DNA from 3 places in the Massilia violaceinigra genome. Region 1 is predicted to be linked to each of the others. Evidence: predicted binding sites of a transcription regulator. Region 1 holds the regulator's gene; each other region holds the start of a gene.
What was found. The regulator sigma-54, encoded in region 1, starts transcription at its own class of promoters, with help from an activator protein. The targets are predictions, from matches to a motif close to TGGCANGNAANCTGCTTT.
Positions count from the first base shown of each region.

Region 1 (3,276 bases):
AGCCTTCGAGACCGAGATCGCGCAAGCGTTCGCCGACAAGCGTGCCTTCGACGCCATGCTCGGCATGTCCGAATTGGCGTTTGTCAGCGGCGAACAGATGAAAATGCCGACCTCGGAGCAGAAGGTGCTGCTCAACGCCGATCCGCAAGTGCGCGCGTTCGCGGCGGCGATACGGCCCAAGGGGAAGGCGGAGATGGAGGCGGCGCTCGCCAAGCTGCAGGAACTGCGCAAGCTCACCACACACAAGCAGCACATGCTGGCGCTGTTTGAAGCAAATTGGCGCGCCAAGCTGGGCGACGTACGCGCCGCGCTACCGCTGTACGCCAGCGTGTTGCGCGCCAATCCGGCGCTGGCCGGGGCCTACAAGGATATGGGTGATGCGCTGTTCCTGAGCTACGACATGGCGCGCGCCTGGCGCAGCTGGGACGCTGGCCGGCGCATGGCGCCGGGGCTGGAACAGTTCAAGGCGGTGAACCAGTACGAGCAGGTGCTGCTGCGCGAGCACCCGGAATTTTTCTAGGCGCCGCGCAGTTCCGGGCAGGCTAGAGACACTTGCGCAGGGCGACCGGCGGAATCTTGAGCGCTTCGCGGTACTTGGCGACCGTGCGGCGCGCGATCACCATGCCCTGCTCGCCCAGCATGTCGGCGATCTTGCTGTCCGACAGAGGACTCTTGGGATCTTCGGCGCTGGTCAGCTGCACGATCAGCGCGCGGATCGCCGTCGATGACGCTTCGCCGCCCGCTTCGGTAGCCACGTGGCTGCCGAAAAAATATTTGAGCTCGAACATGCCGTGCGGCGTCATCATGTACTTTTGCGTGGTCACGCGCGAAATCGTACTCTCGTGCAGGCCGAGCGTGTCGGCGATTTCACGCAGCACCAGCGGGCGCATCGCCACCGCGCCGTGCGAGAAGAAATTGCGCTGGCGTTCGACGATGGCTTCGGCCACCCGCAAGATGGTATCGAAGCGCTGGCGCATGTTCTTGATCAGCCACTTCGCTTCCTGCAGCTGCGCGCCCATCTGCCCTTCGCCCTTGCCCTGCTTGAGCAGCGCGGCGTACATGCTGTTCACGCGCAGGCGCGGCATGACATCGTTATTGAGCATCACCGACCAGCCGTTTTTCGCCTTGCGCACGATCACGTCCGGCACCACGTAGTCCGACACGTCCGACGCGAACTCCGCGCCCGGGTGCGGATTGCACTGGCGGATCACGGTCTGCGCCTCGCGCAAGTCTTCATCGTCGCAGTCGAGCGCCTTTTTCAGCTTGTTGAATTCACGCTGCGCGAACCAGGTCAGGTGGTTTTCGACAATCGTCAGCGCCATGCGGCGCGTCACCAGCGCCACGCCCGGCATACGCCGGATCTGCAGCGCCAGGCATTCGGACGCATTGCGCGCGCCCACGCCAATCGGATCGAAACTTTGCAGCAGCGCCAGCGCGGTGCGCAATTCTTCAATTTCGATCTCCAGCTCGGGCGGCATGCGCTCTTGGATTTCTTCCAGCGATTCGGTCAGGTAGCCGTTGTCGTCGATGGCGTCGACGATCAGTTCGACCAGCGCGCGGTCGCGCGCCTCCAGCACGGTCACGCGCATCTGCTCCATCAGGTGCTCGCGCAAGGTGGTGGCCGAGGCTTCGAGCTGCGGGCGCGAATCCTCGTCGTCGGATGTCTTGGCGCGACCGAGGTCGCCCCATTCGCCATCGTTGTCGCTGCTACTGGCCGGGCTGTCCGCGTCGCCGCCTTCGAAGCCTTCCCCTTCGGCCGGCGCCGGCGCATCCTGCGCTCCCGGCTCGGGCGCCGCTTCGGTCGGTGTCGAGGTGCTGCTGATGGCGCCATCGCCCAGCAGGCGCACCGAATGATCGAGCGGGTCGTCGAGCCGTTCGAGCAGCGGGTTGTCGCTTAACAGCTGCTCCAGTTCCTGATGCAGTTCCAGGGTCGACAACTGCAGCAGCCGGATCGACTGCTGCAGCTGGGGCGTGAGGGCGAGGTGCTGGGAGGTGCGTAGTTGAAGGGACTGTTTCATGCCTACATCCGGAAGTGTTCGCCCAGGTAGACCCGGCGCACGGATTCATCGGCGATGATGTCGTCGGGTCGACCGGAGGCGAGCACCGCACCCTGGTTGATGATGTAGGCGCGGTCGCAAATACCAAGCGTTTCGCGCACGTTATGGTCGGTGATCAAAACCCCGATGCCGCGCTGCTTGAGGAAGCGCACGATGCGCTGGATCTCGATGACGGCAATCGGATCGACCCCGGCGAACGGTTCGTCGAGCAGCACGAAGCGCGGGTTGGTCGCCAGCGCGCGCGCGATCTCGACCCGGCGCCGCTCGCCGCCCGACAGCGACATGGCCTGGTTCTCGCGCAGTTTTTCAATCTGCAGGTCGGCCAGCAGCGTGTCCAGGCGTTCGTTGATCTGGGCCTTGGTCAGCGACTTGCCATCGACCTTTTGCAGTTCCAGCACGGCGCGGATGTTTTCTTCCACCGTCAGCTTGCGGAACACCGACGCTTCCTGCGGCAGGTACGACAGGCCGAGCGCGGCGCGGCGGTGGATCGGCAGGCTCGAAATATCGACCCCGCTGATATCGATCGTACCCGCATCCGACGGCACCAGGCCGACGATCATGTAGAACGAGGTGGTCTTGCCAGCGCCGTTGGGGCCGAGCAGGCCGACCACTTCGCCGCAGTCGACCTGCAGCGACACGTCGCGCACGACCAGGCGCTTGCCATAGCTTTTCTGCAGCCCGCGCACGATCAGCGTGCTGCCGCAATTCTTCGGTTCCATCATTGGGTTCCCGCCGGTGGCGTGGTGGCCGGCGCTGGCGCCGGTGCCGGCGTGGCCGGTGCCGCGCGCGGCTTGCGCGGTGCGATGACCATCGTGCCCTGGCCCTGGCCCGGCTTGTTGGTGCCGCTGGCGTCATTGCGCGCCAGGAAAACTTCCTTGCGGCTGTCGTAGGAAATGAATTCGCTCTCGATTTCGTTGGTTGGCTTCTGGCCTTCCAGCTGGCGGATCTTGGCGTGCGAGAAGAGCTTCATCATGTCGTTGCGTTCATCGTATTCGATGCGCTGGGCCTGGCCTTCGACCCACAAGTCGGGACCACCGTCGCGTTTCTGGCGGAACGTGGCGACCTTGCCGCCGTTGGCGGTCAGGGTCACGAACATATCGCCTTCCGGCGTTTCCTTGATTGTGGCGCGGTCGGACTTGAGGATCAGGGTGCCCTTGGTGACGACCACGTTACCGGTCAGGATCGTCACCTGGGTCACTTCATTCGTTTCGAGCGTGTC
Region 1 covers NZ_CP024608.1:1,052,221-1,055,496, reverse strand. The annotation lists gene CR152_RS04860 (hypothetical protein) at 1-520, shown strand, start outside; gene CR152_RS04855 (RNA polymerase factor sigma-54) at 543-2,018, opposite strand; gene lptB (LPS export ABC transporter ATP-binding protein) at 2,021-2,776, opposite strand; gene lptA (lipopolysaccharide transport periplasmic protein LptA) at 2,776-3,276, opposite strand, start outside.

Region 2 (3,276 bases), 3.6 Mb from region 1:
CGCATGGCGGTGGCTGGGGCACTCAACGCGGATGGGATGGAGCCGGGCCACGCCGTCCCGGGCTTGCCAATAGCGCTGGCGGTGGGGCAGGGCGTGCCGCACTGCCGAGGCGCGGGAGAGGGGCGCACCCGTGTTGCCGCTGGCGCGCACCGATTTGCTGCACGGGCATGCGCACTGGCGGCCTCGCAAGAGAATCAGGCACGCCTGCGCGAGGATTTGATCTTGGCGCGCAGGCGTTTTGCGCCTTACACTGGCGGCTGACGAACCCGCCACAGAGGAGCCGATGCCAACGCCGCCGAGCAGACAAGACCGCATGATCGCCTTGCTGGGCAGGCTGGCGCCGTCCGAGGGCTATACTGCGTCCGCGCTCGACGACGTGCGCTTCATGCGCGCGAACCGGGCCGTGGCACGCGTGCCTGTGCTGTACGAGCCATGCATCGTGATCGTCTGCCAGGGCCGCAAGCGGGGGTATCTGGGCGAGCAAAGCTTCATTTACGATGCCCAGCAGTTTCTGGTGCTGTCGGTGCCTTTGCCTTTCGAGAGCGAGACCGACGCCAGCGAAGCCGAGCCGCTGCTGGCGCTCAAGATGCACATCGACCTCGCAGTCGCTGCCGAGCTCGCGCTGGCGCTCGGCCCCGCGCCGTCAGCCCACACCACGCCCGTCAGCATGTGCTCGACGGCGATGGACGAGGCCATGGGTGACGCCGTGCTGCGCCTGCTCGAAGTGCTGTTGTGCCCGGTGGAAGCGCGCGTACTGGGACCGGGCATCCTGCGCGAAATTCTGTATCGGGTCCTGACCGGCGAACAGGGCGGCTCTGTGCGTGCGGCCTTGGCCCAGCACAGCCAGTTCGGCAAGATCGGCAAGGCGCTGCGCCGCATCCATGCGGGTTTCAGCGGCGAGCTGGACGTGCCGATCTTGGCGCATGAGGCAGGCATGAGCGTGGCGGCTTTCCACGCCAACTTCAAGGCGGTGACGCAAACCTCGCCGATCCAGTATCTCAAGAGCACGCGCCTGCACAAGGCAAGGCTGTTGATGGTGCAGGAGGGCATGAGCGCCTCGTCTGCCTCGAACCGGGTCGGCTATGAAAGCAGTTCGCAGTTCAGCCGCGAATTCAAGCGCTTTTTCGGCCGCAGTCCGGTGCAGGAGGCGGCGATGATGAAAACGCTCCTGAGCCAGGCGCCGAGCGAGCCGCCCGGCTACGTGAGCGCGCATTAGCCGGAACGGCTGAAGAAGCTGGCAATCCCGCTCAAGCTCTCAGACTGCTCAAGTACTGGCAAATAAGCGGGTTGGTGGCGCAGGTACCGGTGCAAGGCGCATCCCGCTGGCTGTCGCAGCCAAGCGACGTTGAAAGCGCCAACCGGGACGCGCGGTCATGCTCGTATCCGCTAACGGCAGCGTCGTACAATTCGTCAAGGCGCCACGGTATGCAGCAATACCGTCGTCACGCTGCCATCCTTGTCGACGATGAGCTGATATAGCCGGTCGAATTCATCATCCCCGATGTCGCTACCAGGTTTGCCGCCGAACAAGCGCACCAGTTCGGGCACGGTATTGGAATGGCCCACCACCAAGGCCGTACCGCCCGCCGCCTTGACCTGCGCGACCAGGTTGGCGCTTTGCGCGGGATCGTACACCTGCACCTGTAATCCCAAGTCGGTGGCGAGCGGCTGGGCGGTCTGGCGTGTACGCTGCGCCGTGCTGCTGTACACATGCGCGATGCCGGTCGACTTGAGAATGGCGGCGATATTGCGTGCGCGCGCCTTGCCCTGGGCGGTCAGATCAGGATCTTTCTCGACCGCTGCCTTTTCGCCATGCCGCACCAGATAGATGATGGTTGGGTCGGCTACAGCCAGACCGGGCGCCAGCAAGGCGGAAGCCAGGAACAGGCCGCCAAGAAGGGAAGAGCGCATGCGCATGGTCGGCTTTCAGATATAAAAACAGCAATGTATCCCAGCCTGGCGAGGAAGCGCAACTGTTCCCGCTGCGCCATTCCGTTCGAGCCGCCCTTGGAGCAGCAGATCGTGCTGGCGCATATCTTGCTTGTATTGTAAGGATATGGCCTCACTCTCAACCAATAACATGTCCAAAACCCCCGCGCATCCCCCACGCAAGCTGCGCATTGTCGTCGTCAATACGATCGTTCCGGAAGGCGGCGAGCACGATGCCGCCCTGGCGGTCCAGGTCATGCGCGGTAACGCGCTGCGCATCGGCCTGCTCGAATCGGGCTACGACATCGTCGCTTCGCTACCCGCCGATATCTATTTGCCCGAAAGGATCGCTCAACTTCAACCCGACATGATTATCATCGATGCCGAATCGGACGCCCGCGACGTGCTCGAACACATCGTCATCGCCACCCGCGACGAGCGCCGCCCGATTGTGCTGTTCACCGAGGACGACACCACCAGCAGCATGGACGCGGCGATGGCCGCAGGCGTGTCGGCCTACATCGTGGCGGGCTTGCAGTCCGAGCGCATCAAACCGGTGCTGAACGTGGCGCTGGCGCGCTTTCGCCAGGAGCAGAAGCTGCTTGCCGAGCTGAGCGAGACTCGCCACAAGCTGGCCGAACGCAAGGTGATCGACCGCGCCAAAGGCATCCTGATGACCCATCACCGGCTGACCGAAGACCAGGCGTACCAGAAACTGCGCAGCATGGCGATGAACAAGAATTTGAAGCTGGCGGAGATTGCCCAGCGCATTCTCGATGTCGAGGATCTGCTCGGTTGAGTCGCCGCGTAGCTACAGGAAAGCAAGGAGTTGTATGGCAGAGATAAATGTAAAGCAATTGCGTACGGTCAGGATCGGCTTCATGCCGCTGACCGACTGCGCCTCGCTGGTGATGGCGGCCGAGTGCGGGTTCGACCGCCAATATGGCATCAGGATCGTGCTCAGCCGCGAAACCTCGTGGGCGAACGTGCGCGACAAGCTGGGCTCGGGCGCGCTCGACGCCGCCCATGTGTTGTACGGGCTGATGTACGGGGTGCAGTTGGGCATCGGCTGCCAGCAGCAGGCGATGGCCGTGCTGATGAACCTGAGCCGCAACGGCCAGGCCGTGACGCTGTCGCGCGCGCTGGCGGAGCAGGGCGCCGTGGATGGGCCGAGCCTGGCGCGGCACATGCGGAATGCGCCGCGCGGCTATGCCTTCGCCCACACTTTCCCGACCGGCAATCACGCAATGCTGCTGTATTACTGGCTGGCGGCGCACGGGATCGACCCGCTGCGCCACGCGCGCGCGCTGACGGTGCCGCCGGCCCAGATGGTGGGCAGCCTGCGCG
Region 2 covers NZ_CP024608.1:4,641,284-4,644,559, forward strand. The annotation lists gene CR152_RS20335 (AraC family transcriptional regulator) at 284-1,216, shown strand; gene CR152_RS20340 (SixA phosphatase family protein) at 1,411-1,911, opposite strand; gene CR152_RS20345 (ANTAR domain-containing response regulator) at 2,081-2,728, shown strand; gene CR152_RS20350 (CmpA/NrtA family ABC transporter substrate-binding protein) at 2,763-3,276, shown strand, end outside.
Region 2: the regulator sigma-54 is predicted to act here: its motif matches at 2,027-2,044, upstream of CR152_RS20345 (ANTAR domain-containing response regulator).

Region 3 (3,276 bases), 1.4 Mb from region 1:
CGCGATACCGTCCACTTCGCATTTCCATGCACCGTTTGACTCGCGCGACCAGGTGACCTTTTTGCTTGCCACCCCGGCCGGACCGCCTTTGATCGTGCACGTGATACCGGTTTTACCCTCATTGGCCGCCTCGACGCTGAGTGTGCAGTTCGCTGTCTCCGGTGTGCTGAACCGGGTGGCCTGCATGGTTTTGGCGGCATCCATGGTGGGCGTCATGACAATTTCGGCATCGATGCCGATTTTGCCGCCACCCGCTTCAGCGACGGCCGCGCCTACTTTCGCCTTGGCGACATAGTCCTGGTACATCGGCAGGGCGATGGCCGCGAGGATGGCGAGAATGGCGACGACAATCATCAGCTCGATCAGGGTGAAGCCACGTTGCGAACGACAATGGACCCATTTTATTGATTTCATGTTGCTGCTCCAATGAGATGACATGCATTGAGATACGGCGCGGCCGTCGCCATTGCGAACGGAAGCACCAGCAGTGAAACAAGGGATTGCGTTTGAGCGAGAACTTTGCTCAGGGAAAGCGACCGGTCGAAAACAGATCTCGACAGGCGAATCCGTTCGACCTGCGCCAGGCGCAGGCAGTTCAGCTTTAAGAGAGGGACGTTGATGTAGCTTGTGGTGGCGCGCCGAACGAGGAACTTTTATGCGGCGTGCACCAGCACTGCGGGAGGAATTACAACGACTTGCCGGAGCGAGCTGGTCAAGTTACGGAGGGCAAGACGCGCTGGTATGCTTGGGGTCGATGCCGGGGGCGCTGCACGTCCAGGCGCCCGTGCTGGCACGCGACCAGCTGATTTTCTTGCCGGTGACACTAGCGGGGCCACCCTTGATCAGACAGCTTACGCTGGTTGCCCCGGCGACCGCGGCCGTGGTGCTGATGGTGCAGTTAATCGAGTCGGCGTGAAGCTTGGTGGCGAGCATGATGGTTGCGGCATCCAGGTTGGGCGTGTTCACGACTTCGGTATCGATACCGGTGCGGGCTCCCGCTGATTCTTCAATCGCCGCGGACACTTTGGACTTGGCCACGTAATCCTGGTAGAGGGGAATGGCAACTGCTGCCAGCACCCCGATGATGGCAACGACGATCATCAACTCGATCAGCGTAAAACCAGCCTGTCGACGGGCTGCGAAAGGGGAATGGGATGTCATCATGGCACGATTGGTGGCAGGTGAGCAGCGCGGACTATCGGTCAAGGATAGCAGCGTCACTGAATTTTGGGAAGGCGAGACCGGAAGTCTCAAGGTACGACAAAGCTTGCCGCATGTATCTTGAAACGCGGTGGCTCGATGTGATTCTGAAAGAAAGGTGCGACTGAATGCTGCGCTATGAATTCGGGTCACTGCCGGGAATCCGACACGGCACACGAAAGGTCATCGCATATGGTGCCGACTACCGAGATGACTTACAACATGCCCCCGCAGCAAAAACACCGGGGGACATGCCATGCTAATCAGTATTTAAACTGGATTATTTGCATTCTTTTGGAACGTATTTCGGGTCGGCGCTCGAAGTGCAAGCCCAAGCGCCAGTAGCAACACGCGCCCACTTGATGGTTTTGCCCAACACAGCGGAATTGCCGAGCATCGTGCACTCGATGCTACCAGCGCCGGTCACAGCAACGGCTGCGGAGATTGCGGAGCAGCGTTTCGTGACAGCGGCGACGCCGATGTCGGTAGGAGCAGCAACAGCAGTGCCTTCAGCCAGTTTGGTTTCTACTTGGACTTTACCTGGGGTGATTTCAGCCAGCGAAGCAGCGACTTGCGACTTGGCAACATAGTCCTGGTACGCCGGCAGTGCGACAGCAGCCAAGATACCGATAATTGCAACAACAATCATCAGTTCGATCAGGGTAAAACCAGCTTGTGCTTTTTTCATCATTTTCATCGATTTCATTTTTACTATCCTCGTTGGTGTGAATATGGCGGAACTACTGAACCGTAATATAAGTATAGCAAGTGGTATGCCAGCTCACTTTCTCGTCTTTTTGACACAAAACAGCGATATCTGCACTAAATACTGGCTGGTTTCGTTATGATAGTGACAAATTTTGGCCGGTGAAGAGAACATTTTTTGTCAGCTGACATCTTTTGTACGTGAGAAGAAGCAGTTCTTTCATGGCCCACTGGTCAGGCGATCAGAGGTCTGCGGCAGCGGAACAAGGCATTGTGGTGAGCGACAATTATCTTGGCCGGTACACGACAACTATCTTGGCCGGTTTGTCACCTGAAACCGGCCCGGTGCGGAAGCGAGGTTTACAGTTGTTTCGTTCAGCATGTGGCTGAGGGAGATGACGAGTGGCCGGCAAACGCATTGGGGATCACCAAGTGGGAATTTACAAGAAGCACAGGGCCAAACTCGGTCAGGAAGTCGCCGCAGCGAAGACGGCATCAGCGTGCGCTCAGCGCGCCGGCTCGATGCCATCGAAGGACTGCCGTCGCAAAGGCCAGCACGTGTCTGGCGCACCCGCTCCGACCCATTCGAGGCCGTCTGGCAGAGCGACATCGTACCGCTGCTCGAAGCCACGCCGGCGCTGACCGCCACCACGCTGCTGGAAGAAATGCAGCGCCGCTATCCTGGGCAATACGACGTTGCGCTGCTGCGTACCTTGCAGCGCCGGGTACGCACGTGGAGCGCCAGTTACCGCAAGGAGCGCGAGGTGTACTTCGCGCAAGCTCATCCGCCGGGCCGCTTGGGCCTGTCCGATTTTACCCATGCCGCCGTGCTGCAGGTAACGATCGCCGGCGCCATACTGCTGCATTTGCTGTATCAATTCGCTCTGGCGTATTCGGGTTGGCGCTACGTCGAGGTCGTGCTCGGGGGCGAAAGCTTCATGGCCTTGTCGTCCGGCGTACAGAACGCTGCCTGGATGATGGGCGGCGTCCCGGCGGAACACAGGACCGATAGTTTGGCTGCGGCCTTCAACAACAAGTCGGAGCAGGAACTGCTGACCCGTCGCTACGAGGCCCTGTGCAGCCACTACGGCATGCGACCGAGCCGTAACAATCTTGGCGTGAGTCATGAGAACGGTTCGATAGAAGCCCGGCAAGGCACGCTCAAGCGAACGATGGAGCAGGCACTGCTGTTGCGTGGCCACCGCGACTTCGCCGACCTCGATGCCTACCGTGTGTTCGTCGCTGAAGTGTTCGGCCGGCTCAACGCCCGTATCGCGTCCAAGTTCGACGAGGAGCGCGCCTTGCTGATAGCGCTGCCGGCACGGCGCAGCAGCGACTACGAGGAGGTTGACGCCCGTGTCACCAAGTACG
Region 3 covers NZ_CP024608.1:2,458,893-2,462,168, reverse strand. The annotation lists gene CR152_RS34125 (pilin) at 1-414, opposite strand, end outside; gene CR152_RS11155 (pilin) at 718-1,164, opposite strand; gene CR152_RS11150 (pilin) at 1,481-1,906, opposite strand; partial or broken gene istA (IS21 family transposase) at 2,308-3,276, shown strand, end outside.
Region 3: the regulator sigma-54 is predicted to act here: its motif matches at 1,962-1,979, upstream of CR152_RS11150 (pilin).